4 regions of the Bradyrhizobium sp. Kon56 genome follow, and region 3 is predicted to be linked to each of the others. Evidence: predicted binding sites of a transcription regulator. Region 3 holds the regulator's gene; each other region holds the start of a gene.

Region 1 (7,207 bases), on a different contig from region 3:
GGCTCGAGATCGAGCTTGCCGGCTTCGATCTTGGAATAGTCGAGCAACTCCTCGATCAGCGCCATCAGCGCTTCGCCGGAGGTCTTCACGGCCTTGGCGTAGGTCGACTGCTCAGGCGTCAGCGTGGTGTCGAGCAGCAGCCCGCCCATACCGATGATGCCGTTCAGCGGCGTGCGGATCTCGTGCGACGCCATCGCCAGGAAGCGCGATTTGGCCCGGTTGGCGGCGTCGGCCTGATCGCGGGCGTCGGACAGCGCGCGCTCGGTCTCGGTGCGGTCGGTGACGTCGCGTCCGACGCTCTGCAATTCGGCGGGCTGGCCGGCGTCGAGGCGAACATAGCCTTCGCGCCAGGCGATCCAGCGCGCGCCGAGCGGGGTTGTGATCTTCTGGTCGTGAATGCGCGTGCCGTTGCTCTCGCGGGCGCTGTCGCCCTGCTCCAGCACGGCGAAATCAAAGCGCGTGCCGACCAGCGCGCCGCGCGCCTGTCCGGCAAGCGCGCAATAGGCGTCGTTGGCGAAGGTGATGCAGCCATTTGTGTCGCGCAGCACGATCAGATCGCCCTGCTGTTCGAACAGGCTGCGGGCGCGTTCTTCCGCTTCCTTCAGCTCCCAATTGCGGTCGATCAGCGTTTCGTTGTGGGCAGCCAGCGCCCGCATCCGCTTGTTGACGAAGCGCAGGCGCATGCTGAGCGTGGCGAGGCCGAGGCAGGCGAGCGCGAACAGGAAGCTGACGCCGATCGCAAATGCATTGGGATCGTAGCCGGACGTCTCGGACCGGCTGCCGGAGACAAACCCATAGGCGCCGCCGAAGGTCGCCGAGAAGATCATGAAGGAGCGGATCGCAAAGGCGATTCGGGGGTGCTGTCGCCTGAAGCGGCGCATGCGCACCTTGATCCGGAACGTCCGACCCATCGCCACCGACCCGACTGTTTTCTTAAAACGCTACGCTCGCTGTAAACGACGATGTGCCGCCGACCTTGCGAACAGTTTGAGGCCCTGCGACCGCCTCCAAACAGGGTTGACGAGGCGTTAACGGCGCAAAGCGACGCGGCTCAAAGCGAGGCGGCCTGGAGACGGCGGTGGCCGCCGCGGGCGCCGACGATCAGCGCCGCCGCCTCGCGCTGCGAGAAGGTTTTCGAGCGCACATAGACACGGTAATCCGCCGGCCCCTCGGTGGAGAGATAGATCACCTGACCGCCGTCGACGGGCTGCGCGGCAATCGAGATCAGGCGAGTCGAGGGGTTGGCCTGGCAGGACTCCGATTCCGAGCCGAGGCCGTCGTCGACGACGGCGAAGTCGGCCGCGTCCGCATCCTCGGTGATCTGAACCCGCACCGTGGCGCGCGCGGGATCATCGGTGAAGGCGACATGCACGCCGGCGGTCCAGAACAGCGACGTCAGCTCGACCGAGGTGTCGCCGAGGGCGATGCAGGGATGCGAGACCGATCCGATCTCGCTTCGGGCAAACACCGCGGCCGCCAACAGGGGAACAACCGACGCCAGGATCTTGAAACGCAACATGACGCGCTACTCGCCGGGCCCGGTACGGGGAACTGATGGGCCTTATGGTTTGCAGAGCGTAAAGGAAACTCGTTACCGCCGGGTTGATGCCGGTATCCGGGGATGAGGATCTCAGTCGGTCAGGCGCTTCTGTTCGTTTTTCGCTCGACTTCAGTGAGAACCAAATAGCTGTTTTTGCCGAAGCTGATCGCCCACAGCGCCGCCCAGGCACCCCACCTGTTCCTGACCTCGATCTCGACGGTTTGGCCGGGAGTGGTGCGAACGACGAGCGGCTGGCTCCTGCCCCAATCAATGGTCGCCTCGATCGTGCAGGCGCCGGCCGGCAGCGTGATCTCCAACACGCCGTTGCGCGCAAGCTTCCCAACGCTGGTCCCGTTGACCCACAGCTCGTATGACCTCAGCCAATCAGCGTATTGGGACGCACGAACAAATCTGATGGTGCAGGCATTGGCGTCGGTCATAGCTTCACTCTCGGGGAACGTGCTGTTCGTCAGGAAGATGCCGCGGGCGTATCGGTCAGGCGATCTGGCGCACATCCTCCGCGAGTGCGCGGTAGGACAAGGCCTCGGCGAGATGCAGCCGGCCGATCCTGTCCGCATGATCGAGATCGGCCAGCGTGCGCGCCACCCGCAACACGCGGTGATAGCCGCGCGCCGACAGCCGCATGGTCTCGGCGGCGTCGCGCAGCAGCTTCTGGCCTTGCGCATCCGGTTTGGCAATCTCCTCCAGCACCGAGGCCGGCGCTTCGGCATTGGTGCGAACCTTCGGCAGGCCGGCGTCCGCGTAGCGGGCGAGCTGGATATCCCGCGCCGCCGCCATGCGCGCGGCGACTTCGGCCGAGCCCTCTGCGGGCGGCGGCAGGATCAAATCGGCCGCGGTCACCGCGGGAACCTCGATGCGCAAATCGATGCGGTCCATCAGCGGCCCCGAGATGCGGGCCTGGTAGTCGCCCGTGCAGCGATCGATGCGGCCGCGCTTGCAGGCATAGCCGGGCTCGAACGCATTGCCGCAGCGGCAGGGATTCATCGCCGCGACCAGCATGAAGCGTGCGGGATAGGTGACGCGGTGATTGGCGCGGGACACCGAGACCTCGCCGTTCTCCAGCGGCTGGCGCAGCGAATCCAGCACGCGCGGATCGAATTCGGGGAGCTCGTCGAGGAACAGCACGCCCTGATGCGCGAGCGAGATCTCGCCGGGCCGGGCGCGCATGCCGCCGCCGGTGAGCGCAGCCATGCTGGCGGAATGATGCGGCGAGCGAAACGGCCGCCGCGCCGTCAGTGCGCCGCCCTCGATCTCGCCGGCAACAGAGGCGATCATCGAGACCTCGAGCAACTCGCCCGGTGACAGCGGCGGCAGGATCGAGGGCAGGCGTGCCGCCAGCATCGATTTGCCGGCGCCGGGCGCGCCGATCATCAGCAGGTGATGGCCGCCGGCGGCCGCGATCTCCAGCGCCCGCTTGGCGCTCTCCTGGCCCTTGATGTCGCGCAGGTCGAGCGGCGAGCTTGCTGCTTCATGCACCTTCGGCACAGGCCGCGACAGCACCTGCGTTCCCTTGAAATGGTTGGCTATCTGGATCAGCGAACTTGCGGCGATGATCTGGATGTCCGGGCTCGCCCATGCCGCTTCCGAGCCGCAAGCCGCCGGACAAATCAGCCCCTCCTCGCGCACATTGGCGCCGATCGCGGCGGGAAGAACACCGGCCACCGGCGCGATCGATCCGTCGAGGCCAAGCTCGCCCAGAACGGTGAAGCCGGACAGCGCATCCGGAGGGATCGCGCCGATCGCCCCCATCAGGCCGAGCGCGATCGGCAGGTCATAATGGCTGCCCTCCTTGGGCAAATCGGCGGGCGCGAGATTGACGGTGATCCGCCGCGCCGGCAGCGCCAGCCCCGAGGCGATCAGCGCCGAGCGGACCCGCTCGCGCGCCTCCGACACCGCCTTGTCCGGGAGACCGACGATCGCGAAGGCCGGCAGACCGGGCGCGACCTGCACCTGCACGTCGACCGCGCGGGCCTCGATCCCCTCAAAGGCGACGGTAGAAACCCGCTGAACCATGCCCGAACCAGCCTGCCCTTTTGCACAATTAGGGGTAGCAGAGCGGGCCAATTCTTGCAAGAACAATACAGGAACGGGTCGAGGGGCGCCGGAAGGTCCTAACCAATCGTAAACACGACGAAGACACTACGCCTCGAATGCAAGCTGCTCTGCTCAGCACATTCCAACGAATGTCCGCTACTCCTAGGGGTGCGGGATGGGCCGTGGTCTAACGGGTGAACAATTCAAATGCTTGCAAATCGCCGGAGAAGCGAACGACGGATGTGCACGCGGCTCGCCAAGATTCATTTTGGCGCGGGTTCGCTGCCGCGGGACTGCACGATCACGGATATTTCGGATGGCGGCGTGAAAGTCGTGGCGGAATTTCTGGAAGTGCCGCCGCAATTCACCATCATCTTCGCGCCCGACTATTCCCGGCAGTGCCGCCTGCGCTGGCGCATCGGCTGCGAGTTCGGCGCTGAATTCACCGACTGAGCTTTCGGAAGCGCCCCGCCTTAACGGGACTTTAGCGTTAATCGGTAAGCATCTCTGATCAGTCGCCGAGTGATCAGAGTATGTCCAAGCGTTTGTCCGTCGCCTCTCTTCCGGCGAGATATCTGTTTTCCGCGCTTCTGATCCTGGCCCTCGGCGGCTGTCAGACAACCGGCATCGAGGACATCACCGGCGCGCTCGGCGGAAAGTCGGACACGGCTGGCAGGGCCGAGGCCAAGCCGGACGTGAAGCCGGACATGGATGCGCTGCGCGAGCGCTATCGCGCCAAGCCTGGCGATCCCAACGTCGCGCTCGAATACGGCAAGGCGTTGCGCCAGACCGGCCAGCGCGCGCAGGCGCTCGCGGTGCTGGAGCAGGCCGTGCTCGCCCATTCCAGCAACAAGGCGCTGCTCGCCGGCTACGGCCGTGCGCTCGCCGACAGCGGCAGTTTCCAGCAGGCGTTCGACGTCCTCGGCCGCGCGCATTCGCCCGAGGATCCCGACTGGCATATCCTGTCGGCGCAAGGCGCCGCGCTCGATCAGCTCGGTCGCAACGAGGAGGCGCAGCAATATTACGCCGCCGCGCTGAAGATCGTGCCGGACGAGCCGTCGGTGCTGTCCAATCTCGGACTGTCCTACATGCTGCAGAACAATCTGCCGCGGGCTGAGGAAACGATGCGCCGGGCGCACGAGCGCAATCCCGCCGATTTCCGCGTGCGCGCCAATCTCGCGCTCGTGCTGGGACTCGAAGGAAAGCAGGCCGAGGCCGAAGCCATCGTGAAGGCGGACCTGCCGCCGGATCAGGCGGCGGCCAAGGTCACGGCGCTGCGGCAGTTGCTGGTGAAGAAGCAGCAGCGGGCGGAGAAGTAACTCGCTCGCGCGCGTCAGGATGCCGTGTCAGGAAGCCTTGGTCCGAACGCCTTGCTCAGAACGCCTTGCTCAGGATGCCTTGCGATGCGGGGCTGACCCGCGACCCGACCTGCCCTTCAGCTTCTTCAGCAGCGGCCCGAGCAGCGAGCGCTTCGGCTTCTTCACTTCGCCCCGCCCGGCGAGGCGGTTCGCCATGTTCTGGAACAGCTCGGTGGTGCGGTGGCTCTTGGAGACCTCCGCGATCATCTGGCCGTTGTTGGCCGCGGTCGAGAACAGCTTCGAATCGAACGGGATCACCGCGATCGGCTGGCTCTCCATGGTCTTGGCGAAGGCCTTGACCTCGATCTCCGCCCGCTTGGGCATGCCGACCTGGTTGATGCAGTAGAGCGGCGGCCGGTCGTTCGGCCGCGCCGCCTTCAAGACGTTCAGCATGTTCTTGGTGTTGCGCAGGTTCGCAAGATCGGGCTCGGCCACGATGACGATGTCGTCCGCGTTGACCAGCGCGCGACGGGTCCAGCCCGACCATTGATGGGGAACATCGAGCACGATGCAGGGCGTGGTCATGCGCAGCGTGTCGAACACCGCGTCAAAGGCCTCCGCGCCGAAATCGTAGACGCGGTCAAGGGTGGCGGGCGCAGCAAGCAGGCTGAGACGCTCGGTGCATTTGGAGAGCAGACGCTCTATCAGGGCCGTGTCCGGCCGATCCTGCGACAGCACCGCATTGGCGATGCCTTGCACCGGGTCCTGGTTGTAGTCGAGACCCGCGGTGCCGAAGGCGAGGTCGAGATCGATCACGACGGAATCGAGCGCGAGGTCGCGGGCGATGGTCCAGGCCACATTGTGCGCGACGGTGGAGGCACCGACACCGCCCTTGGCCCCGACCACCGCGATGACGCGGCCGGTGATGATGGTTTCGGACGCCGAGAACAGGCTGCAGATCGAGCGGACGACGTCGAGCGTTTCGACCGGTCCCACCACATAGTCGTTGACGCCGCGGCGGACCAACTCGCGATAGGGCGCGGTGTCGTTGGGATTGCCGATCACGACCACACGGGTGCCGGGATCGCAGACGCCGGCGAGGTCGTCGAGGCCCTCGAGGATGTCGCGGGTGCCGTCGGATTCGATCACGATGACGTTCGGCGTCGGCATCGTTTCATAGACTTCGATTGCCGCCGCGAGGCCACCGTCCTTGGCCGTGAGATGCGCCTTGGCGAGACGGCGATCCTGCCCGGCCGCGGTCACCGCGGCGAGCGTCTGCGCGGTCTCGCAAAAGGCTTGCACGGAGATGCGAGGAACCGGCGCAATGTGTTCCTCGGGGTGCTGCGGATCGTCCGCTTCTTCGTCGTGGACGCGTGTCATCTGCCTGTATCGCTGAGTTTGGCCTTGTCGGCGTCTGGATTGCTGCTCGCGATCGGCGTGCCCTTGCGATAGCGCTCGAAGGCCATGTCACGCCGTGCGTTATAGACCGGCGTCTCGGACCGCGGCTGCTCCAGGTCGGCCGGATTGTCGATCATGGCCGCGAGGTTGCGCTGGCTGGCGCAGCCCAGATTGAAATAGGGCCGGTTCTCGTTGTAGCCGGGGTCGAGGATGGAGGGGCCGATATCTTCCGGCCACAGCCCGCAGGGGCCGGCGACCGCGGCGATCCGGGAATAGCTCAGGCGGATGGTGGGCAGCAGCCCTGGATCCTCGGGCCGATAGGGATGCTGGACGATGGCACGCGATGGCACGCCGACGGATGCGAGCACGGAACGGATCTCGTGATAGGTCGCCGCCGCCGCGCGCGAATTCGCCGCGTTGACCGGGACGTCGACCACGACCGAGCCGGTGCCTTCGCGCACCCAGTCCCGGGCAATGCCGGCGACGTCCGCGTGCTGCGCGGCCGAGAGGCCGCCGCGAGCCTTGCCGACGAAGATCACGATCGACTTCTTGGCTTCCTCGACCGCGATCGGGTGACGCTGGCGATAGTCGGTCGGCACCGTCTGGGTGACGATCTCGCCGGTGGTGTTGCAGGCGCCCAGCATGACGGAGAGCCCCGTCAGTGCCAGCGCGACGCTCAACCCGCGACGTCGATCGGCCATGGTCTTCGTCATCGCTTCATCCCCTCGTGCCCCGTCTCTTGCCCCGTTCCCCAACCTGTCCGTTCGTCGTCAGTCGATGATGAAGCCGAAATCGCCGGGCGTGCCCGCGATCGGATCGACGCGGCGCGCGACGCCATAGAGGCGGTTCATGCGACCGAGCAGCGCCGTCTGGGCGTCAGACGCCGGGGCGAAGCCGTCGTCGGGGCGGGACAGCT
Region 2 (7,207 bases), on a different contig from region 3:
GTGGCCATCCCAATGCGCGCACAAATCCGGCGTCAGGATCGACCAGGGCATGTCGGCAAAGCGCTTGGCGAAGAACGGCGCGGCGAGCTCGACGATGTGATGCTCCGGCTCGAACCAGGCGACGTAGTGTGCTTCGCGTTCCCTGCCGATCTCACGGAAGCGCACGAAGGCATGCATCTTGTGCTCGTCGCGGTAGACCGCCTTTGCCATGGCCGCGACTTGCGCGACATCGGGATCGGTCGCGACCTCGATGAGGTCGTGATTGTCCTTCAGCCGAAACAGCAGGCGATAGAGGATCGCGAAACGCTCGGGATCGCGATGCAGGATCGCGGCCTTGGCGAGCTCGACGAATTTTGCCGGCACGTTGAAGGTACCGTCGCCAGCCGCCGGCAGCGCAGACGGCGAGGGCGTCGCGAACAGCTCCGCTTCGCCGCCCTGCACGGCCCAGGTGACATCGGCCGGTTTCGTTTGGTGAAGCACGAGGCTACGTGCGGCTTTACGCCAGCCGTCGAAATCGGTTTCGTTCTCGAGGGTGATGTACTGCATCAGAATCCAAATCCCAGTTGCGTTGCCGGCTTGAACCGTTCGATCAACAGTGCCTCGTCGAGGCGATGCGGCGGGGGCTTGTGATCGCTGAGGACGATGAACGGCAGCGCCTTGTTGCGGGGCACATGCAGCCGCGCGAGGTCGGCGACGCGGATCGTGGTCGTGCGGCGCGCCGCGATGATGCGCTCGACCGCCTTGGTGCCGAAGCCCGGCACGCGCAACAACTCCTCGCGGCTGGCGCGGTTGACGTCGAGCGGGAAGCGGTCGCGGTGACGCAGCGCCCAGGCGAGTTTTGGATCGATGTCGAGCGGCAGCATCGCGCTATCGTCGACGATCTCGCCGACGTCGAAGCCGTAGAACCGCATCAGCCAATCGGCCTGATAGAGACGGTGCTCGCGCAGCAAGGGCGGCGCGCGCAGAGGCAGCGCGCGGCTGGCATCGGGGATCGGGCTGAACGCGGAATAATAGACGCGCCTCAGCCTGTATGAACCGTAGAGATTGGCGCTGGTGTGGAGGATGGTGTGGTCGGAGGCCGCGTCGGCGCCGACGATCATCTGCGTGCTTTGGCCGGCCGGTGCGAAGCGCTGCGGCTTGGCTTTTGTGTTCGCGCTGCGGCTTTCCTCGGCCTCGTCCAGCTTCAGCCGCAGCCGGCCCATGGTGCGGCGGATCGCGCGCACGTCTTTCTCGGGCGCGAATTGCTGCAGGCTCGTCTCCTGCGGCATCTCGATGTTGATAGAGAGACGGTCGGCATATTTGCCGGCCTCGGAGATCAATGTATCGTCGGCCTCGGGGATTGTTTTGAGATGGATGTAGCCACGGAAGTGATGCTCCTCGCGCAGTTTGCGCGCGACGCTTACCACCTGCTCCATGGTGTAGTCGGGGTTGCGGATGATGCCGGAGGAGAGAAACAGTCCTTCGATGTAATTGCGCCGGTAGAAGTCGAGCGTCAGCTTGACGACTTCGTCGATGGTGAAGCGGGCGCGTGGCACGTTGAAAGAGGCCCGGTTGACGCAATAGAGGCAGTCGTAATTGCAGGCGTTGGTCAGCAGCACCTTGAGCAGCGAGATACAGCGACCGTCCGGCGCGTAGGAATGGCAAATGCCCATGCCGGGCGCGGTCGATCCCATGCCCTTGCCGTCGCTGGAATCCCGCCTCTCGGTGCCGCTGGAGGCGCAAGACGCGTCGTACTTGGCGGCGTCGGCCAGGATTTCCAGCTTGCGTTGCACGTCCATATTGGATCCCTTTGATTCAGCTCATGAATCCCAAGGCCCGCCAATTCGATTGACTCCTGGGGCGTCGTTAGCTTTATATTAGAACATATCATGAACAAATGAGCTAGCCGCTGGTTCTCTTTTTGAGAGCCACCGGCAATCACTCCTGAGGAGCGGCGTATATGAGCGGCGCACGAACAAGCGCGCTTGCAGCCTTGCGCGGCCAGATCGAGCGCATCGAGACGGCGGAGGTCGTGCATCATCGCGACCGTGTCGCGCTCGGCCATCGCGAGGCCGACAGCGCGCTAAAGGGCGGGCTCGCACGCGCGGCAATCCACGAGGTATTTTGCGAAGGACGTCAGGGCGCGGCCGCGACCGGCTTTGTCACCGGACTTGCGGGGCGCATGACGGCACGCAAACCGCTGCTGTGGGTGCGGCAGGATTTTTCAGAAATTGAAACCGGTGCGCTGTCGATGAGCGGGCTCACCGAGATCGGTCTCGATCCGCGCCGTATGGTGATGGTGCGCGCCGCCGACGTGGAGAGTGCGTTGCGCACGTCGGCCGATGCGCTCGCCTGCGACGCGCTGGGCGCCGTCGTGCTCGAGCTCTGGGGTGAGACCAGGCAGTTCGATCTTGTGGCGAGCCGCAAGCTGACGCTGGCTGCGCAGTCTTCCGGTGTCACCGGCTTGCTGCTGCGGATGGCCGCACAACCTTTGCCATCGACCGCGGAGACCAGATGGATGCTGCGCGCGGCGCATTCGCCGCCGGGCGCGATGTGGAGCGCCTGGGGCGCGCCGCGCTTCGATGCCGAGCTCTTGCGCAATCGTCATGGCCCGTGCGGCCGGTGGATCATGGAATGGAAATGTGATGAGTGCCAGTTCTCTGAATCGTCGACGTATCCTCAGCCTGTGGCTGCCGCGCCTGCCTATCGACCGGATCCAGCGGTTCTTCGGCAACGTCGGACTGCATAAAAACAATGAGCCCAGCATCGTCGTCGCCAAGGACAGCAACGCGCTGGTGATCCATGCGCTGGACGAGGCCGCCGAGCGCCTCGGGCTGCATATCGGCCAGCCCTTGGCCAATGCCCGGGCGATGTGTCCGGATCTAAAGGTGTTCGATGCCGATGCCGTGGCCGATGCCAAGACGATCGGCGACATCGCCGACTGGTGCGACCGCTTCACGCCGCTGGTGGCGCTCGATCCGCCGTGGCTGTTCCTCGACATCACCGGCTGCGCGCATCTGTTCGGCGGCGAGGCTACGCTGTTGCAAACCCTTGTCCGTGCCCTCGATCGCCAGGGCTTTGCCGTCAGCGCGGCGATCGCCGGCACCTCGGTCTGCGCGCGCACGCTGACGCGGCAGGCATCCGGTAGCATCGTTGCCAATGGCGGGGAGGCGGCGGCAATCAGCCGGTTTCCAGTGTCCGCGCTTGGTGCGGGTGAGGCCATCAGCACCGGCCTGCGCCGCGCCGGCCTGAAAACCATCGGCGATGTCGCCTCGCGCACGCCGAGCGAAATCACGGCGCGGTTCGGTGCGCGGTTCTCCACGCTGCTTGCGCACGCGCTGGGACAGGGCGATGCGCCGATCAATCCACGAAAGCCGCTGCCCGATTACATCGTAGAGAAACGCTTTGCCGAGCCGATCGCGACCGACACCATGATCGCGATGACGCTGTCGCGCCTCGCCGACACGCTGATCGCGTCGATGGAGAAGCAGGGCAAGGGCGCGCGACGGTTAGAAGCCACATTCTTCCGTACCGACGGCGCGGTGCGCGCCATCATGGTCGAAACCGGACGTCCCGTGACGCGGAGCGCGGTCGTCGACCGGCTGTTCCGCGAGCGTCTCGATGCACTCGCCGATCCCCTCGATCCCGGCTTCGGCTTCGACATGGTGCGGCTGTCGGCAAGCCGCACCGAGATCGTGGTGCAGGAGCAGCGCGATCTCGACGCCCATGTCCACGACAATGACGAGCTTGCCGCGCTGATCGACCGCATCGCCGCGCGCATCGGCGGAAAGCGCGTCGTCGTGCACCTGCCTGAGGATACCCATATCCCTGAATGTGCGGTGCTGGCGGCGCCTGCCCAGCATCATCTCGCCGTGGCCATGCAGGCCGAATGGCCCGCGCGCACCGAGGGTGAGCCGCCGCTGCGTCCGTTGCGGTTGTTCGACAAGCCTGAGCCGATCAATGTGCCGTTCGCGACCGTGCCCGACGGGCCGCCGCATCAATTCACCTGGCGCCGCGCGCAGCATGCGGTGGTGCGGGTGGAGGGCCCCGAGCGCATCGCCATGGAATGGTGGCGGCAGGACGGCAAGCAACTGACACGGGATTATTTTCGTATCGAGGATGCCGAAGGCCTACGCTTCTGGATCTTTCGCGACGGTCTTTACGAGGGGGAGTGCTTCGACGACGACGGCAAGCCCGCTCCTCCCGGTTGGTATGTGCACGGTCTCTTCGCATGAACACGCCCGCTTATGCCGAGATCGGCATCACCACGAATTTCTCCTTCCTGCGCGGCGGCTCGGATCCGCGCGACTATGTACACCAGGCCAGCATCCTGGGCATTCCCGCGATCGGCATTGCCGATCACAACACGCTCGCCGGTGTGGTGCGTGCCTACAAGGAGCTCGACAATGACAAGGTGCTGCACAAGCCGAAGCTTCTGATCGGCACCCGCATCGTCTTCATCGACGGCACGCCGGATATCCTGGTCTATCCGTGTGACCGCGCCGCCTATGGCCGGCTGTGCCAGCTTCTCACCCGGGGCAAGCGCGGCGACGACATCACGCGGATCGCGAAGGGCGAATGCCATCTCACCTTCGCCGATCTCCTTGCGTTTTCCGAAGGCCAGCTCCTGATCCTGACGCTGCCGCATCGCTTCGATGCGGCGCAAGCGCAGGACATCCTCGCCAAGCTGAAGGCAAGTCGCGCCGAGGGCGTGTGGCTGGCGGCGAGTCTGGTCTATCGCGGCGACGATCGCCGTCGCCTCGCGCAGCTCGATGATCTCGCCGCAAAAGCAAAAGTGCCGCTGCTTGCGACCAACGAGGTGCTCTATCACCACCCCGCGCGCCGTCCCCTCCAGGACGTTCTGACCTGCATCCGGGAAAAGACCACGATCGAGGCGGTCGGCCGGAAGCTGGAAGCCAATGCCGAGCGATTTCTGAAGACGCCCAGGGAGATGGCGCGGCTGTTCCGCGATTTCCCCGAAGCTATCGCGGAGACCATGCGCTTTGCGGACAAGATCACCTTCTCGCTCGACCAGCTCAAATACCAGTATCCGGATGAGCCGGTGCCACCGGGGAAGACCGCGCAGGGGCATCTGGAGGATCTGACCTGGGCCGGTGTCGACAAATATTTCGGCGGCAAGATCGACGACAAGCTGCGCGCCACCCTGAAGAAAGAACTCGCGCTGATCGCCGATCTGAAATACGCGCATTACTTCCTCACCGTGCACGACATCGTGCATTACGCCCGCAGCCAGAACATTTTGTGCCAGGGGCGGGGATCGGCGGCGAATTCGGCGGTCTGCTACGTGCTCGGCATCACCTCGGTCGACCCGACCAAGGTCGATCTGCTGTTCGAGCGCTTCATCTCCAAGGAGCGGCTGGAGCCGCCCGACATCGACGTCGATTTCGAGCATTCGCGGCGCGAGGAGGTGATGCAATATGTCTATCGCCGTTACGGCCGCCATCGCGCTGCGATCATCGCCACCATCATTCATTATCGCCCGCGCAGCGCCATCCGCGACGTCGGCAAGGCGCTGGGCCTGACCGAGGACGTCACCGCGGCCCTTGCCGACACCGTCTGGGGAAGCTGGGGCAAGGGCCTCAACGACATGCAGGTCAGGCAGGCCGGCCTCGATCCGCAAAATTCAATGATCAACCTCGCAGTCGAGCTCGCGACCGAGCTGATCGAATTCCCCCGTCATCTGTCCCAGCATGTCGGCGGCTATGTGCTCACGCAGGACCGGCTCGACACCTATGTGCCGATCGGCAATGCCGCGATGGACGATCGCACCTTCATCGAATGGGACAAGGACGATGTCGACGCACTCAGCATGATGAAGGTCGACGTGCTCGCGCTGGGCATGCTGACCTGCATCCGCAAGTGCTTTGATCTGATCGAGCAGCACAAGGGCGAACGCTGGATGCTGGCGAGCGTCCCGCAGGATGATTCCAAAGTCTACGACATGCTGTGCGACGGGGAGTCGCTCGGCGTGTTCCAGGTCGAGAGCCGCGCCCAGATGAACATGTTGCCCCGGCTGAAGCCACGGACCTTCTACGATCTCGTCATCGAGGTCGCGATCGTGCGGCCTGGTCCGATCCAGGGCGACATGGTGCATCCTTATCTGCGGCGGCGGAACGGCTTGGAAAAAGTGAACTATCCATCGCCGTCACCGGAGCATGGCGACAAGGACGAGCTTTACAGAGTGCTGCACAAGACCCTCGGCGTGCCCTTGTTCCAGGAGCAGGCGATGCGGATCGCGATCGAGGCCGCGAAGTTCACGGCCGAGGAGGCCAACGGCCTGCGCCGTGCGATGGCAACGTTCCGCAATGTCGGCACCATCGGCAAGTTCGAAGACAAGATGATCGGCAACATGATCGCACGCGGTTATGCGCCTGATTTTGCCAGGAACTGTTTCGAACAGATCAAGGGTTTTGGCAGCTACGGTTTTCCGGAGAGCCATGCCGCAAGCTTCGCGCAGCTTGTCTATATCTCCTCATGGCTGAAGCATTATCACCCTGATGCATTCTGCTGCGGCCTCCTGAACTCGCAGCCGATGGGTTTTTACGCCCCGGCGCAGATCGTCAGCGACGCTCGCAAGAATGGCGTCGAGGTGCGCGATATCGATGTGTCCTACAGTTTTGCGCAGAACACGCTGGAAGAAGGAAGTAGCAAATATTGCGCCGTGCGCCTGGGCTTCCGCCAGATCGACGGTTTTCATTGGCTCGATGAGGATGAGGAAAGGCTGAAAAGAGGCGCGTCCCGGAATGACCGTGTGGAGAGAGCGCCCGACTGGGCCGACCGCATCGTCTCCGCGCGCAACCGCCGGCCCTTCACCTCGCTGGAAGATTTCGCCCGCGACACCGGACTGCCCAAGCGCGCGCTGATCCTGCTTGCCGATGCCGACGCGTTTCGCTCGCTCGGGCTCGATCGCCGCGAGGCGCTGTGGCAGGTGCGGCGCCTGCCCGACGATGTGCCGCTGCCGCTGTTCGAGGTGGCCACCGCACGCGAGCAGCCGGACGAGCACGCCAGGCCGTTGCCGGTGATGCCGCGCGCCGAACAGGTGGTCGCGGACTACCAGACCATTCGCCTTTCGCTCAAAGGCCATCCGATTGAATTTTTGCGGGAGATGTTTACGCGCGAGCGCATCGTCGCCTGCAAGGACATCAATCACGACAACGAGCGGCGCCGTGTCCGCTGTGCCGGCGTCGTGCTGGTACGGCAGCGGCCG
Region 3 (7,207 bases):
ATTTCTCGGTCAAGATGAGCTGGGTCATCATGCGCGAGGACGGCGAGTGGAAGATCGTCAATCACCATGCTTCGTCGCAGGCGCCGCTGATCTGACGAGCGGGCACACGGCTTCGTCATTCTCGTGAGAGAACGAACGTGCTCCCCGCGCGTTGGGGTGGGTCCAACAAGGAACCCACCATGCAGAACATCGCAGAGCATATGGAAGTGATCGGCGCCGACGGCGTCCACATCGGCACCGTCGACAAGGTCGAAGGCAATCGCATCAAGCTGACCAAGAAGGACAGCGGCGAGGGCAGCCACAAGGGCCATCATCACTTCATCGACAAGGGCCTCGTCGCCGATATCGAGGGCAACAAGGTCAGGCTGTCGGCCAAGGCGGATGTGGCCGTGACGATGGAAGAGGAAAAGTAGCGGCCGCGCCCCTTCGTTCCTGATCCGTACCGCTATCCGCCCACCTGCACGTTCCGGTAGCTTCTGGCTTCGTTGCGTATCATCGAGTGCAGGGAATGGCGGAGCCGGGCCGGCCGGTACGATCGCAGGGGATCGCGGGGACGTGGCCCGCGGGCCGCGCCGCGTCCGCGGGCGGCCTCGCGCCTGCAGGCCTCGACCTCTGGACATCGCTGGCCGAGACCCTCCGCGCCTGGCTGCGCGCCGAGGCGGGCGCCGGGCGGCTGTTGCCGTGGGTGCCCGTCGCGTTTGGCTGCGGCATCGCGCTTTATTTCTCTGCCGATCATGAGCCGGTGCTGTGGGTCGTTGCCACGACCGCCATCGCGCTCCTGCTTGGCGCGGCTCTGTTGCGGCGGAGCCGGCTGTTCGCCCCGGCCATCATGATCGCGGCGGTCGCGGCCGGCTTTGCCGTCGCAACCTGGAAGACGGCGCGCATCGCCCACCCGGTGCTGGCAAGGGCGCTCTATTCGGTGTCGTTGTCGGGCTTCGTCGAGGCTCGCGACATCCGCGAGCGTACCGATCGTTTCGTGCTGCGCGTCACGGCGATGGAGGCGCAGCGCAGCGACGTCAGGCTCGAGCGCGTGCGCCTGTCGGTCCGCAAGGGCACCGCGCCGGAGGTCGGTAGCTTCGTTCAGCTGAAGGCACGGCTGATGCCGCCACTCGCGCCGGTGCGGCCCGGCAGCTACGACTTTTCGCGTGACATGTTCTTCCAGGGCATCGGCGCCTCCGGCTTCGCGATGGGCGCCATCACGGTGGCGTCGCCGCCTGAGACCGGCGGCTTACGGCTGCGTTACGCGGCCTTCATGCAAGGCCTGCGCGATGCGATCGATGCCCGCATCCGGGCGACGCTCGACGGCGACAATCGGGCGATCGCGACCGCGCTGCTCACCGGGCGGCGCGATGCGATCACCACGCCCGTCAACGATGCGATGTTCATCTCCGGCCTCGGCCACGTGCTCTCGATCTCCGGTTATCACATGGCCGTCGTTGCCGGCGTCGTGTTCTTCGCGGTGCGCGCGCTGCTCGCTCTGATCCCCGGATTGGCGGCCGGCTTCGCCATCAAGAAATGGTCGGCCGCCGCCGCGCTGGTCGCCGCTGCGTTCTACCTGCTGCTGTCGGGCGCGGAGGTCGCCACGCAAAGGTCGTTCTTCATGACGGCGGTGGTGCTGATCGCGGTGATGGTCGATCGCCGCGCCATCACCTTCCGCACGCTTGCTGTGGCTGCGCTGATCGTGCTGGCGGTCGCGCCGGAAGCGCTGGTGCATCCGAGTTTTCAGATGTCGTTTGCGGCAACGCTCGGCTTGGTCGCACTGGTGCAGATCGGCATGCCCAATTTGTTTGCCTCGCCGGACAATTCGGCGACTGCGCGCATTGCGATGTGGGGTGGGCGCGAGATTGCGATGCTGTTCATGGCTTCGCTGATTGCGGGACTTGCGACGACGCCCTATGCCGCCTTTCATTTCCACCGTGTCACGCCGTTCGGCGTGCTCGCCAATCTCGGCGCGATGCCGGTGGTCTCTGCGCTGGTGATGCCGGCGGGGCTGTTGGGGCTGCTTGCTGCGCCGTTCGGGCTGGACAGCGTGTTCTGGTGGCTGATGGGGATTGGCATCGAGTGGATGGTCGCGGTCTCGCGCTGGGTCGCGGCCTTGCCGGGCGCGGTGGGCCGCATCCCGGCGTTCGGGATCGCGCCGCTGATCGCGGCGAGCCTGGGAATCATTGTGCTCGGCTTGTTGCGCACGCCGCTGCGCTGGTCCGGCGCCCTGGTGCTGCTGGCAGCGATCCTCTGGGGACTGTCGGCGCGGCAGCCCGACATCCTGATTGCCGGGGATGGCGCCAGCGTCGCGGTGCGGGGCAGGGACGGATATCTGCACCTGATCAGGACGAACAAGGACAGCTTTCTGCTCAAGGAATGGCTCGCTGCCGACGCCGATCCGCGCGATGCGGGCAGAGCCTCGCTTGCCGATGGCGTGTCCTGCGACGAATCCGGCTGCGTGACGCCACTGGCCGACGGGAGGCTGGTCGCGCTGGCACTGCGCGTCGACGCTCTCGCGGACGATTGCAGTCGGGCCGCGCTGGTGGTGACGACTCGTCCCGCACCGCCTGATTGCGCGGCGATGGTGGTCGATCGGCAGCGGCTCGCCAGCCAGAGCGCGCTGGCGCTGACGCAGCGTGGTGACGGTTTTGTGGTTCAGGCAGTGAGGGCGAGAGGCACGAGCCGCCCCTGGTTGCCGGCCGGCGCCGGCGAGGGTGATTTCGACGGCAGCCTCGCGCCAAAGTCGACCGCGCCTCGCATCAAGGACGCAACGCCGGCGGACACCGACCTGCAAGCCGTCGATTGATCTGATGGTGCGGAGCAACGCAGTGGTTCGGTGCGTCCGTTCGGATTAGCGGGGTGCAAACCACACCATCTCGCCGGCCACGGCCGGCGATGGCGATTTAATCCTGACCTCCGACTTCGTAGCCGGAGGGCGGCTCTGTCAGCCGATCGGCAGGTGCGTGACGGTCGGCTGCCTGTCGGCGGTGATCTGCGCCTTGTGCTCGCGCTCGGTGACCGACTGAGTCACCGGCAGTTGCAGCACCGTCGCGCGCTGGCCTTCGACGAGCTGCGTCACCAGCACGTATTTGCCGTCGGGGAATTCGATCGCATCATGATGGCGGTCGGGAACGTGCGGATCGATCTTGCCGAACTTGCCCACGCGGGAATTGATGGTGCGCGTCCAGATCCAGCGATTGTCGTAGCGGACGTCGTCGGCGAAGGCGAGCTCCGTCCCCGGCAGCAGGCAGACGGCAACAGACGGATCGGCTGCAGAGGCGAAGCCGCGCGTCGAGGTGCCGCGGAAGCTTGTCGTGACGATCGTCTCGCCGACTTCGGCGGGGCGCGACGCGACGGCATGTAGGCTGTAGTCACACATCGGGTGCTCCTCATGCTGGGATAGCAACCCGCGTCTCTTATCGAGGCGCAGGCCTCTATCAGAGTGGAAGCACGAACGCTCTGCTTGGTTGTGGGCAAATCTGCGGCTGGCTTCCGCAAGCCGCGATCACATTATCTTTCCCGAATTCAATAGGAACAAAGCTCGCCGCGATGCATTCGGGAGGCGCGTACGCGAACATTGCCAACTTGGCTGCAACGGCCGAACTTGACCGCTGGTCGCTGTTTCCTCGAACAACCGAGCCGCGAAGCGGTGCTGCTTGAAGCGGTGCTGCTTGAAGCGGTGCTGCTTCGTCGGCGTGGCGAGGAGCCAGCGTTGGAGGAGGGGCCGGATAGTCTGTGCAGAACCAGAAAGGCTATCCAGCCGGAGCGGACGATGATCCGCTCCAATCTCTGACCGGCGATGCCGATCGGAAGCGCGCGAGGCGCCAAGCACCTCCGGCATGAAGTGCTTCCGATATGAAGTACTGCCGATAGAAAGACTCCCGGTATCAGTACTTCCGGTAAAGCCCGATCAGCTTGCCCTGAATCTTCACCCGGTTGGGCGGCAGGATGCGGACCTCATAGGCCGCGTTGGCGGGCTCGAGCGCGATCGAGGCGCCGCGACGGCGGAAGCGCTTCAGCGTCGCTTCCTCGTCGTCGATCAGCGCCACCACGATGTCGCCGGTATCGGCGCTCTCGTTGCGCTGGATCAGGGCCATGTCGCCGTCGAGAATGCCGGCTTCGACCATCGAGTCGCCGCGCACTTCCAGCGCGTAATGCTCGCCCGAGCCGAGCATGTCAGGCGGTACGCTGATAGTATGGCTGCGGGTCTGCAACGCCTCGATCGGCGTGCCGGCCGCGATGCGGCCCATCACCGGCACCGCGACGGGACGTTCGCCCTCGTCAGCGGGCAGGCTCGCGCTCGCACGCACCTTGCCGAGATTGCCCTCGATGACGCTCGGCGTGAAGCCGCGGCGGCTGCCAGCGGCTGCCTGGAGCTCCGGCAGCTTGATGACTTCAATCGCACGGGCGCGGTTGGGCAGGCGTCGGATGAAGCCACGCTCCTCGAGCGCCGTGATCAGGCGATGGATGCCCGACTTCGAGCGCAGATCGAGCGCATCCTTCATCTCGTCGAAGGAGGGCGGCACGCCGCTTTCCTTCAGACGTTCACTGATGAACCGCAGAAGCTCGTATTGTTTGCGCGTTAACATCTCGACCAAAGTCCCCCGGTTGATGTCGTCCGATTCCGAGACGCTGAATTCGGCCATAAGCCGCTGCATGCTCGAAACAAATCATGAACAGACACTATATGTTCGATACATGTTCCGCAACTGCTTAATTTACCGTGAACAGAGCAAAGTGCGCGGAACGCGCGTTGCGGGGGCGCTCAGACGGGGAGCCGCAACACTTCGCAAGCCGTGCCTGCTTCGGCCTTCGGCGCGAATGGTGCGCGGACGAGAAGTACCTGTGCTGCAGCGAGATTCGCAAGCAGCGAAGAGTCCTGATGATTGACGGGAACAACGACGCGTGTGCCATCGTCACGCTCCTCAAGATGCGCGCGCAGATAGTCCTCGCGCTGGTCGTTGGCGCCGACGTCGCGGCCGAGCACGGCGCGTTCACGGCGATGGTGAATCACTGAACGGCCCGACAGGGCGCGAATCAGCGGCACCATGAACAGGAAAGCGCACACGTAGGACGATACGGGATTGCCCGGCAGGCCGATCACACCCATTGCGCCGAGTCGCCCGTGCATCATTGGCTTGCCTGGCCGCATCGCGATCTTCCAGAACGCCATCGCGATGCCTTCGTCCCGCAGTGCCTGCTGGACCAGATCGTGGTCGCCGACCGATGCGCCGCCGGTCGTGATCAGGACGTCGGCGCCGCTCTCGCGGGCGCGGCGGATGCCGGCGGTGGTCGCCTCCAGCGTGTCGGCGGCAATACCGAGGTCGATGGTCTCGGCGCCCTCGCTGCGGGCGAGCGCGTGCAGGGCGTAGCCGTTGGAATAGACGATCTGGCCGTGGCCGGGCGTGGTGCCCGGCATCACCAGCTCGTCGCCGGTGGCGAGAATCGCGACTTTCGGACGCCTGACAACGGCAAGGTGCGGATGATTCATCCCGGCGGCGAGCGCGAGGTCTCGCTCGGTCAAACGGCTTCCCTTGCGCAGGAGCACGTCGCCCTCGCGGAAATCGACGCCGGCGGGGCGGATGTGCCGGCCGGCGATTGCGGCTTCCTTGATCGTGATCCGCTTGCCGGCGGCGACCGTGTCCTCCTGGATCACGACGGCGTCCGCGCCAAAGGGAACGACGCCGCCGGTGAAGATCCGCACGGCCTCGCCGGCTCCGACCGTTCCCTCGAACGGTCGGCCCGCTGCGACTTCGCCGATGACGGTGAGCTCCGAATCGATCGTCGCGGCGTCGGCCGCGCGCACCGCGTAGCCGTCCATCGCCGACATCGCTTGCGGCGGCTGCGTGCGCCGCGCCACGACGTCACGCGCGAGCACGCGATGGTAGGCCTCGTCGAGGGAAATCATTTCTTCCGGCAGCGGCTCTGCACCCGCCAGCACCGCGGCAAGCGCGTCAGAAACCGGCATCAAGGCCACGGCGAAAACTCCTGCTCGGCACGTTCGGGCGAATGTTCCGCACGTCTTCTAGCCGAGCGCAGGCGCAGAGGCAAAAGCGGCTGAGCAGGCACAGTCATCCCGCCCCTTCACATTGTTCCGGAAGGCAGGATCAAGCGCGTCGCGGCATGATCCGAAGGAGGTCACAGATCGGCAGGAGAGTGGTCATGGAAGCGACGAAAATCATGGCAAGGCGAGAACGCGCCATGGCCTGAATCGATCAGCTCCCTGCCTGCCCGGGAGTTACGTCGGGCGCCTTGGATCCCTGATCCTTGTCGGGCAGCGGGTCGGCTTGGGATTTCAGGTCGGCGGCCTTGCTCACAAGCTTGGCGGAAAGGTCCGAATCTGAAGTTGTCCTCGCGAATTCAAGAAGAAGAGAGGCCTGCTTGGTGAGGTAGGTTTTGCCCAGCACGATGATGCATCCGTCCGTAGAAGTCCCAACGGACTCTAAGAGTCCGGAAGGCGGTATTCCGTTCCCGGAACTCTGTATAAAAATGTACAAAGTGATCCGGTTCCTCAATTTTTCAAAATTGGTCCGTCGGGCCGTGCCGTCGTGGGTTTCGCGACAACGGACCGTCGTCAAATGCCCAATGCCTTCAATGCGTTCCCGACGTCACGCGGCGAGGTCACATGCACCGCCGTCAAGCCGCGCGCGCGCGCTCCCTCGATGTTTTCGGCAAGATCGTCGAAGAACACGATGCGCCCGGCGGGCACGCCGATCGCCGCAACGACGTGGTCGAAGGCCTCCGCATCCGGTTTGCGCAGGCCGATGCTGGACGACAAATACAGCTCGCGGAAATGGCCGAGGAGGTCGGCATATTCCCTCGAGAAATGGTCCACGTGCGGCCGGTTGGTGTTGGAGAAAGCATAGAGCGGCATCTGTTTCGCTGCGCGCGGCAGCAGCTCGGCGATGTCAGGCATTTCGCCGGCGAAAATCGCGTTCCAGCCTTCCAGGAACTGCGCATCCGAAATGCCGATTCCGAGCGAGGCTCGCAATGAGGCGAAATAGTCCTCATCGCTGATCTTCCCCATCTCGTGCAACCGATAGGCTTCGCTGTCCCGCACATAGCGCGCGACGATGGCTTCGGGCTTGCAGCCGGCATGTCCCGCCCAGCAGGCGATCGCCTTGGAGAAATCGATATCGAGCACGACGCGGCCGAGATCGAACAGGAGCGCATCCGCGCTGCCGGGAGAGAGCGATGTCACCTGCGTCCTTTCACTCAGTATCGA
Region 4 (7,207 bases), on a different contig from region 3:
GGGTGAGGGCTCCGGCTTCTTCATCTCCGCCGACGGCTATGCCGTGACCAACAACCACGTCGTCGATCACGCCGAATCGGTGCAAGTGACGATGGACGACGGCACCATCTACAGCGCGAAAGTGGTCGGCACCGATCCGAAAACGGATCTCGCGCTGATCAAGGTCGAGGGCAAGAAGGATTTTCCGTTCGTCAGATTCTCCGACCAGAAGCCGCGTATCGGCGACTGGGTGGTCGCGGTCGGCAATCCCTTCGGCCTCGGCGGCACCGTGACCGCCGGCATCGTCTCGGCCAGCGGCCGCGACATCGGCAATGGTCCCTATGACGACTTCATCCAGATCGACGCGCCGATCAACAAGGGCAATTCCGGCGGCCCGGCCTTCGACATGAATGGCAACGTGATCGGCGTGAACACTGCGATCTTCTCGCCCTCCGGCGGCTCGGTCGGCATCGGCTTCGACATTCCGGCTTCGACCGCAAAGCTCGTCGTCGCACAGTTGAAGGACAAGGGCGCGGTCACACGCGGCTGGCTCGGCGTCCAGGTGCAGCCGGTGACGTCGGATATCGCCGACAGTCTGGGCCTCAAGGAGGCGCGCGGCGCGATCGTCGACAATCCGCAGGACGGCAGCCCGGCGGCGAAGGCGGGCATCGAGGCGGGCGACGTCATCACCGCCGTCAACGGCACCGCGATCAAGGATTCCCGCGATCTCGCCCGCACCATCGCCACCCTGGCGCCCGGCACGTCCGTGAAGCTCGATGTCGTCCACAAAGGCGACAGCAAGACGGTGACACTGGCGCTTGGCGAGTTGCCGAACGAGCGGCAGGCTAGGACCGACGAGGGCAAGTCGCAGCCAGATGCCGGCATGCCGCCGCGTCTGGGGCTCAGCCTGGCTCCGGCCGGCGACGTGCAGGGCGCCGGCCAGAAGGGCGTCGTCGTCACTGAAGTCGATCCGCAAGGGCCGGCCGCGCAACGCGGCATCCAGACCGGCGACGTCATCCTCAATGTGGGCGGCAAGGCCGTCGCCAATATCGGCGATGTCCGTTCGGAACTGGCGCAGGCGAAATCGTCCGGCAAGCGCAGCGTGCTGCTGCAGGTCCGAAGCGCACAGGCGACCCGGTTCGTCGCGGTGCCGCTCGCATAAGGCGAACGTCGATCGGCGCAACTCCAAAAAGGCGGCCTTCTGGCCGCCTTTCCCGTTCGCCTTCAGGATTTCCGCAGATCGCCGATAACATTCTCGTTAACGGCAGGGAGGATGACCCGGTTTCGTCCGAAAAAGCCGTGTTCGCTCATCACAATTGCGGATCTCGTACAGACTCGGCGGCAATGAAGCCGCCGACGATTGCAAGCGTGGAACTTCGAACTTGCCGCCGCTGAGCCGGCCGGCAATTCGTATTTGATCGGTGCCGACATGGATCGATTGAAGCTCTCGCTGAGAAGTGCGCTGCTTGTGGCGCCGTTGGTAGCGCCACTCGTGCTATGGGGTGGAAACGCTCTCGGGCGCGACGACGGCCGCTACGCGGACTCACCTCTCAAGCCGTGGTTCGACGGCCTGCGCAGCCATCTCGGTCCGTGCTGCTCGGATGCGGATGGGTTTGCGGTCGCCGATCCCGATTGGGACTCGCACAATGGACATTACCGCGTGCGGCTCGACGGCGAGTGGGTCGAGGTACCGGACGAAGCCGTGATCACCGAGCCGAACCGGGCCGGCCGCACCATGGTGTGGCCGGTGAAGACCGCGTTCGGCGTTTCGATCCGCTGCTTCATGCCGGGCAGCATGATCTGACTGAGGTCAGCGCGACCGTTTGGAGGATTTGCGCTTCGACGTCTTCTTCGAACTCTTTCTCGAAGTCTTCTTGGATGTTTTCCGAGATGTCTTCTTTGACGTCTTCTTGGACGTCTTTCGTTTCGCGGCCTTCTTCGGGACCTTCTTGCCCTTCTTGCGCGCTTTCGACAGGCCGATCGCGATTGCCTGCTTGCGGCTCTTCACGCGTCCGCCTCGACCGCCCGGTCCGCTTTTCGCGGTCCCCTTCTTGTAGCGCTTCATCTCGCCTTCGACATCGCTGCCGGAGCTGCGCGAGTAGCGGCGCTTCTTTGCCTTGCGTGCCATGCATGTTCTCCCTTGGCCTGGGAAAACAATCCGGGACAGGCATGGTTCCGAAAGTGCAAGCAACGTTCCGGATAGGCGACCTAGCCTAGAACGAATCCGCCAGCTCGATCTCCGCTTCCAGCACCTGAATGCGCCGTGCTGCCTCGCTGGAGGACAGATCCCGCGCGTATTGCGCGGGCTGATACGCCTCTTCGCTCAGCCGTTTCAGCCGGAGGCCCTGCGCCCGCGTCATCTGCTCGGTGAGGAAAGACTTGGCATCGTATTTACCTTGAACCTGCATGTCGCTTCTCCCTTCTGAAATCGTGACTTGACTATATGTTCTTATTTTGTTCTCATGGACAACAGAATTAATGAAATTCGACGTAAAATCAGCGCCTTGAGGCTGGAAATGGCCGATGTCGAGGCGGCCGTACGCGAGCTCGTCGAGCGCGATCGGGACTGCACGGAGAAGGCCCTGGCGCAAATGGATCTGCGCCGGAAAATCAATCTGCTGATCGGCGAATGGAAGGCTGCAGGTGGCGGCGATGTCCTGCCGAATGTCCGCGATAGGATGCGCCTTCGTTCCGCGAAGACATCAGGTAGTCCTCTGCGCGTGATCGCGAGCCGCTGAGAGCCTTGGGAGCGCACGGTGGAGGAAGTCCCGGATGCATACCGGATTCTAAAGCTGCGCGCCGAGATTCTCGAACTGGGCTCTGCCATCCGGCAGCTGCAACGCGAGGGGCTCGACGACGCCGCGGCCCAGCTCTTGATCGCGCGCAAGCGCGCACGACTCGACCATTTGGTGAAGTCAGATCCTGCAGGCGTTCATCCTGACATCCTGGGCAGCCATCGTAGCTGAAGCCTGCGCGCAACGCGAGGTGCGGGGCTCGTCGATACCGCATGTTGACGAAGCGGCCCGAGAGAAGTCTGTTCGAATCCCAAAGCAAAAGGCCCCGCGATCGCGGGGCCTTCGTGTTTTCGCCGAACGCCTACTTGGTGTTGCTCATACCGGCCTTGTTGTTCGTCATGGTGCCGCCCTGGTCGGAGCCGGGGCCGGAGCCGCCCTGACCGGAGGGATCAGCACCCTTGGAGGACTTGGTGTTGGCGCCCGTGGTGGTCTGCGACGTCGACATCGATGATCCGTGTTTTGCCTTATGCGACTTGGCCTGCACTGCGAACGGTGCGGCGGCGAGGCCGGTTGCCAACATCACGGCAAGAGCGAGCTTGGTGGTCTTCATCTGCGGGAACTCCCTGAGTTGAATTGACGCAGGCAGCAAACTGCCATTCGTCGCAGGAGTTCCGAACGAAGAAATTCCGGTAAAGCACGCATAGTTCAAGATTGCTTGTCCTCGGCGAGGATGAATACGACGCCGGTCAGTGTCGCGCCGATCGCGAACGTCGTCACCAAGGTGAGGGCGAAAACGACCACGGCCTGCCTTCCGCCGTGACTCAGCAAATTGGCGACGCCGGGATTGGACAGCACGAGCAAGAGGCTGAAAGCGAGTCCTAAGGCTGCGCCCATCATCGCGTGCGTCATCAGCTTGACGAGCCCGCTGGGAGAGATCAGGTCAGACGACTTCTTCGCGCGCATGGAACTCTATCCCAATCTCGCATGCAACGCCTGCGACACGCGCCGGTTCCACCCGCATGAAGGAATTGTCATCATCCGCTTCATCCGACGTTCATGCCGGGTGGGCGAGAATGACCGCGCAACACGGGAACATTCGATATGGGTAAGGTGGTCTTTCTCTATCGCTCTCTGGCTTATCGTAACGCCGCTGCGGACATCCTCCGCAAAGCGCGCAAGCTGCCCCGCGGCGCGGAGCGAAGCGCGGCGTGCCGCTATGCCAAGGCTCTGCGCGATCTCGCCCAAACAGAAGCCTGGCTCGAAGGACGGGTCGCGCGCGAGCCGCAAACGACGCAGCGCAGGAAGAGTGCGGCCTCCGGTTAGCCGGAAGCGCGCTGCAATTCGGCGGAGCTGGCGGCTTCGAAGTTGCCGGGCGCGGTCGTCGCGGCAGTCTTGCGGACCAACGGCACCTCGAGCCGACACAGCAGACCCTCGGCGCGCCAATCGAATCGCGCCTGCCCGCCGAGCTGGGACTCGACGCTCGCAAGCAGGCTACGCGTACCAAAGCCGCGGGATTTTGGCGTCATGACGAGCGGGCCGCCGGATTCCTCCCAGGTCAGCGTGAGCAGCTCGTCCTCGACCTGCCAGCCGATTGCGAGCCGTCCCGTCCGCGTCGAGAGCGCGCCATATTTCGCCGAGTTGGTGAAAAGCTCATGCAGCGCCAGCGCCAGCGTCTGGGCGGTTGCCGGCAGCAACTGAACTTCCGACCCCGCCAATTTGATCTGGCCGCCGAGGGAATAGGGCGCAAGCTCCTCGTCGATCAGCTTCGAGAGTTCGGCGCCCTGCCAGCTCGATAGCGACAGGATCGTGTGCACGCGCGCCAGTGCATTGATGCGTCCCTCGACGGCGCTGACATAGGCTTTGACCTCGTCGGCGCGGGTGAGGCGCACGATCGATTGCGCCAGCGCCAGCGCATTCTTGGCGCGATGATCGACTTCCCGCGCCAGGAGAGTCTGCCGTTCCTCGGCGCGCTTGCGTTCGGTGATGTCCACCGTCACGCCGCTGACGCGCATGACCCGACCGCTATCGTCAACCGTGGCGGCGGCCGTGCCGACACACCAGCGCACATCGCCGTCGGGCCGCACGATGCGGAACTCCGTTTCATAGGAGCGCGTGCCCTTGTTGAATTCGGCGATCGCCTTGCGCAACTGATCGACGTCATCCGGATGCAACAGCGCCTGAACGTTGGCCGGATTCACCTCGAAGCTCTCCGGGCCAACACCAAAGATGCGGTATTGTCCCTCGTCCCACATCCAGTCGCCGGTGATCCAGTCCCAGTCCCAGGAGCCCATCTTGCCGGCGGCGATCGCCATGCTGCGCCGCTCTTCGCTCTCGCGCAGCTTTGCGGTCGAATTCTCCAGCTCGGCGGTGCGTGCACGCACGCGGTCCTCGAGATCCTGGTTCAGCCGTTCGAGCTCGCGCGTCTTGCGATAGAGCTCTGCAAACACCTTGACCTTGGCGCGCAGCACCTCCGGCACGACCGGCACCGGGACGTAGTCGACGGCGCCCATCTCGTAGCCGCGCAGGCGGTCGATGTCGCTGACTTGAATGGCCGAGATGAAGATCATCGCGGTCTTCTGGAAGCGCGGATGCTCGCGGATCATCGCGGCGAGCTCGAAGCCGTCGAGCTCGGGCATGCAGACGTCGACCAGGATCACCGCGATCTCGGTCTTGAGCAGCACCTCCAGAGCCTCGCGACCGGACGAGGCGATCACGAGGTTCTGGCCGAGATCCTTCAGGATCACCTCATAGGCGAGCAGCTTGGCCGGCTGGTCGTCGACGAGGAGGATGTTGACCTTTTCGTGGTCCATACGGGCATCCAACTCAGCGGTGCAGCCACATGCGGATTGCAAGCAGCAATTGATCGGTGTTGACGGGTTTGGCGAGATAGTCGGACGCGCCGGCCTCGAGGCATTTCTCGCGGTCGCCCTTCATGGCCTTGGCCGTCAACGCGATGATCGGAAGACGGGCGAAGGTGGGGTTTTCACGAATGACGCCGATGGTCTGATAGCCATCCATCTGCGGCATCATGATGTCCATCAGCACGATGGCGATCTCCGGGTTGGATTCGACCAGGGCCACCGCCTCGTTGCCGGTCGTGGCCGTCAGCACCTTCATGCCGCGCCGCTCCAGCACGCTCGACAGCGCGAAGATATTGCGGGCGTCGTCGTCGACGAGCAGGGCGGTCTTGCCGATCAGGTCTTCGTCGGAACTGTTCAGCTTCTCGAGCATGCGCTGCTTCTCGATCGGCAACTCCGTGATCACGCGGTGCAGGAACAGCGCGGTCTCGTCGAGCAGGCGCTCCGGCGATTCCACGCCCTTGACCACGATGCTCCGCGCCATGGTGTGGAGCTCCGCATCTTCCTCGGCCGACAGCTCGCGGCCGGTGAAGACGACCACCGGAACGTTCGAGAGCGCCTCGTCATTGCGGATCTGGTCCAGCACCTCGAAGCCGGTCATGTCGGGCAGGCGCAGGTCGAGCACGACGCAATCACAGGGGTTCTCACGCAGCATCGAGAGCGCGTCGGCACCGGTGCCGGTCGTCACGATCTCGATGTCGTCGTGATGCAGGAGCTCGCGGATCGACAGCTGCTCGGCCTCGTTGTCCTCGACGATGAGCAGCCGCTTGCGCCGCGGTCGCGCATATTCCTTGATCTGGGTCAGCGCGGCCGAGACACCCTCGGTCGTCGTCGGCTTGTTGACGAAGGAGAAGGCGCCGCGCGCCAGCGCATGCTGGCGGTCCTCGTCGAGCGTGATGATCTGCACGGGGATGTGGCGGGTCAGCGGATTGTGCTTGAGCTGGCTCAACACGGTCCAGCCGAGCATATCCGGCAGGAATACGTCGAGCGAGACAGCCCTCGGCTGGTACTGCTTTGCAAGCTCCAGCGCCTCCGCGCCGCGGGCCGCGACCAGCACCTTGAATCCCTTGTCGCGGGCGAGGTCGACCAACACGCGCGCGTAGTGCGGGTCGTCCTCGACGATCAGGAGGATGCTATCGCCGGGTTCGAGGTTGAGCCGGTCGTCGGGAAGCTGCTCGATCACGCGCTGCGGTTCGGCTGTCGCGGGCTGCAGCGCCGGCGGCTGGCTCTGTTGGGGCGTTGCGCGGGGCGCGAGCGTCGGGCCGGAATATTTCAGCGGCAGGTAAAGCGTGAAGCACGAGCCCTTGCCCGGCAAGCTGCGCAGGTGGATCTCGCCGCCGAGCAGGCTTGCGAGTTCACGGCTGATCGCAAGGCCGAGGCCGGTACCGCCATATTTGCGGCTGGTGCCGGCATCCGCTTGCTGGAACGCCTCGAAGATCAGCTTCTGCTTCTCCAGCGGAATGCCGATGCCGGTATCGGACACTTCGAATGCGATCACGGCCGGCGCCGAGTTCAGCACGGGATGATCCGTGCCCCAGCCGCCGACCGCGGCGGCGACCTTCAGGCGCACCTCGCCTTCGGCGGTGAACTTGAAGGCGTTGGAGAGCAGGTTCTTCAAAACCTGCTGCAGGCGCT

What was found. Region 3 encodes LexA, which represses DNA repair genes until DNA is damaged. Its sites were predicted from a motif close to TGTTCNNNNTGTGTTCNG; they were not measured.
Region 1: a site for LexA is predicted at 3,633-3,650, ahead of AC0L3B_RS04535 (YifB family Mg chelatase-like AAA ATPase). Genes of this name have one in related genera too.
Region 2: a site for LexA is predicted at 1,858-1,875, ahead of AC0L3B_RS01670 (putative DNA modification/repair radical SAM protein). Genes of this name have one in related genera too.
Region 4: a site for LexA is predicted at 2,424-2,441, ahead of AC0L3B_RS28505 (DUF3072 domain-containing protein). Genes of this name have one in related genera too.

The regions. Positions count from the first base shown of each region.
Region 1 covers NZ_JBVVOU010000002.1:295,603-302,809, forward strand. The annotation lists gene AC0L3B_RS04520 (ATP-binding protein) at 1-911, opposite strand, end outside; gene AC0L3B_RS04525 (hypothetical protein) at 1,052-1,519, opposite strand; gene AC0L3B_RS04530 (hypothetical protein) at 1,639-1,980, opposite strand; gene AC0L3B_RS04535 (YifB family Mg chelatase-like AAA ATPase) at 2,036-3,574, opposite strand; gene AC0L3B_RS04540 (PilZ domain-containing protein) at 3,803-4,048, shown strand; gene AC0L3B_RS04545 (tetratricopeptide repeat protein) at 4,129-4,914, shown strand; gene AC0L3B_RS04550 (CpaE/TadZ family protein) at 4,984-6,273, opposite strand; gene AC0L3B_RS04555 (CpaD family pilus assembly protein) at 6,270-7,004, opposite strand; gene AC0L3B_RS04560 (type II and III secretion system protein family protein) at 7,062-7,207, opposite strand, start outside.
Region 2 covers NZ_JBVVOU010000001.1:379,731-386,937, forward strand. The annotation lists gene AC0L3B_RS01665 (UdgX family uracil-DNA binding protein) at 1-546, opposite strand, end outside; gene AC0L3B_RS01670 (putative DNA modification/repair radical SAM protein) at 546-1,778, opposite strand; gene AC0L3B_RS01675 (ImuA family protein) at 1,940-2,728, shown strand; gene AC0L3B_RS01680 (Y-family DNA polymerase) at 2,625-4,214, shown strand; gene AC0L3B_RS01685 (error-prone DNA polymerase) at 4,211-7,207, shown strand, end outside.
Region 3 covers NZ_JBVVOU010000016.1:60,080-67,286, forward strand. The annotation lists gene AC0L3B_RS23890 (nuclear transport factor 2 family protein) at 1-95, shown strand, start outside; gene AC0L3B_RS23895 (DUF2171 domain-containing protein) at 180-413, shown strand; gene AC0L3B_RS23900 (ComEC/Rec2 family competence protein) at 509-2,788, shown strand; gene AC0L3B_RS23905 (hypothetical protein) at 2,927-3,361, opposite strand; gene lexA (transcriptional repressor LexA) at 3,870-4,571, opposite strand; gene AC0L3B_RS23915 (molybdopterin molybdotransferase MoeA) at 4,748-5,959, opposite strand; gene AC0L3B_RS23920 (hypothetical protein) at 6,198-6,389, opposite strand; gene AC0L3B_RS23925 (HAD family hydrolase) at 6,557-7,183, opposite strand; gene AC0L3B_RS23930 (alpha-hydroxy acid oxidase) at 7,198-7,207, opposite strand, start outside.
Region 4 covers NZ_JBVVOU010000023.1:4-7,210, forward strand. The annotation lists partial or broken gene AC0L3B_RS28490 (Do family serine endopeptidase) at 1-1,141, shown strand, start outside; gene AC0L3B_RS28495 (hypothetical protein) at 1,409-1,783, shown strand; gene AC0L3B_RS28500 (DUF6496 domain-containing protein) at 1,790-2,107, opposite strand; gene AC0L3B_RS28505 (DUF3072 domain-containing protein) at 2,193-2,387, opposite strand; gene AC0L3B_RS28510 (hypothetical protein) at 2,496-2,717, shown strand; gene AC0L3B_RS28515 (hypothetical protein) at 2,736-2,945, shown strand; gene AC0L3B_RS28520 (hypothetical protein) at 3,076-3,324, opposite strand; gene AC0L3B_RS28525 (hypothetical protein) at 3,420-3,677, opposite strand; gene AC0L3B_RS28530 (hypothetical protein) at 3,816-4,037, shown strand; gene AC0L3B_RS28535 (HWE histidine kinase domain-containing protein) at 4,034-5,524, opposite strand; gene AC0L3B_RS28540 (HAMP domain-containing protein) at 5,538-7,207, opposite strand, start outside.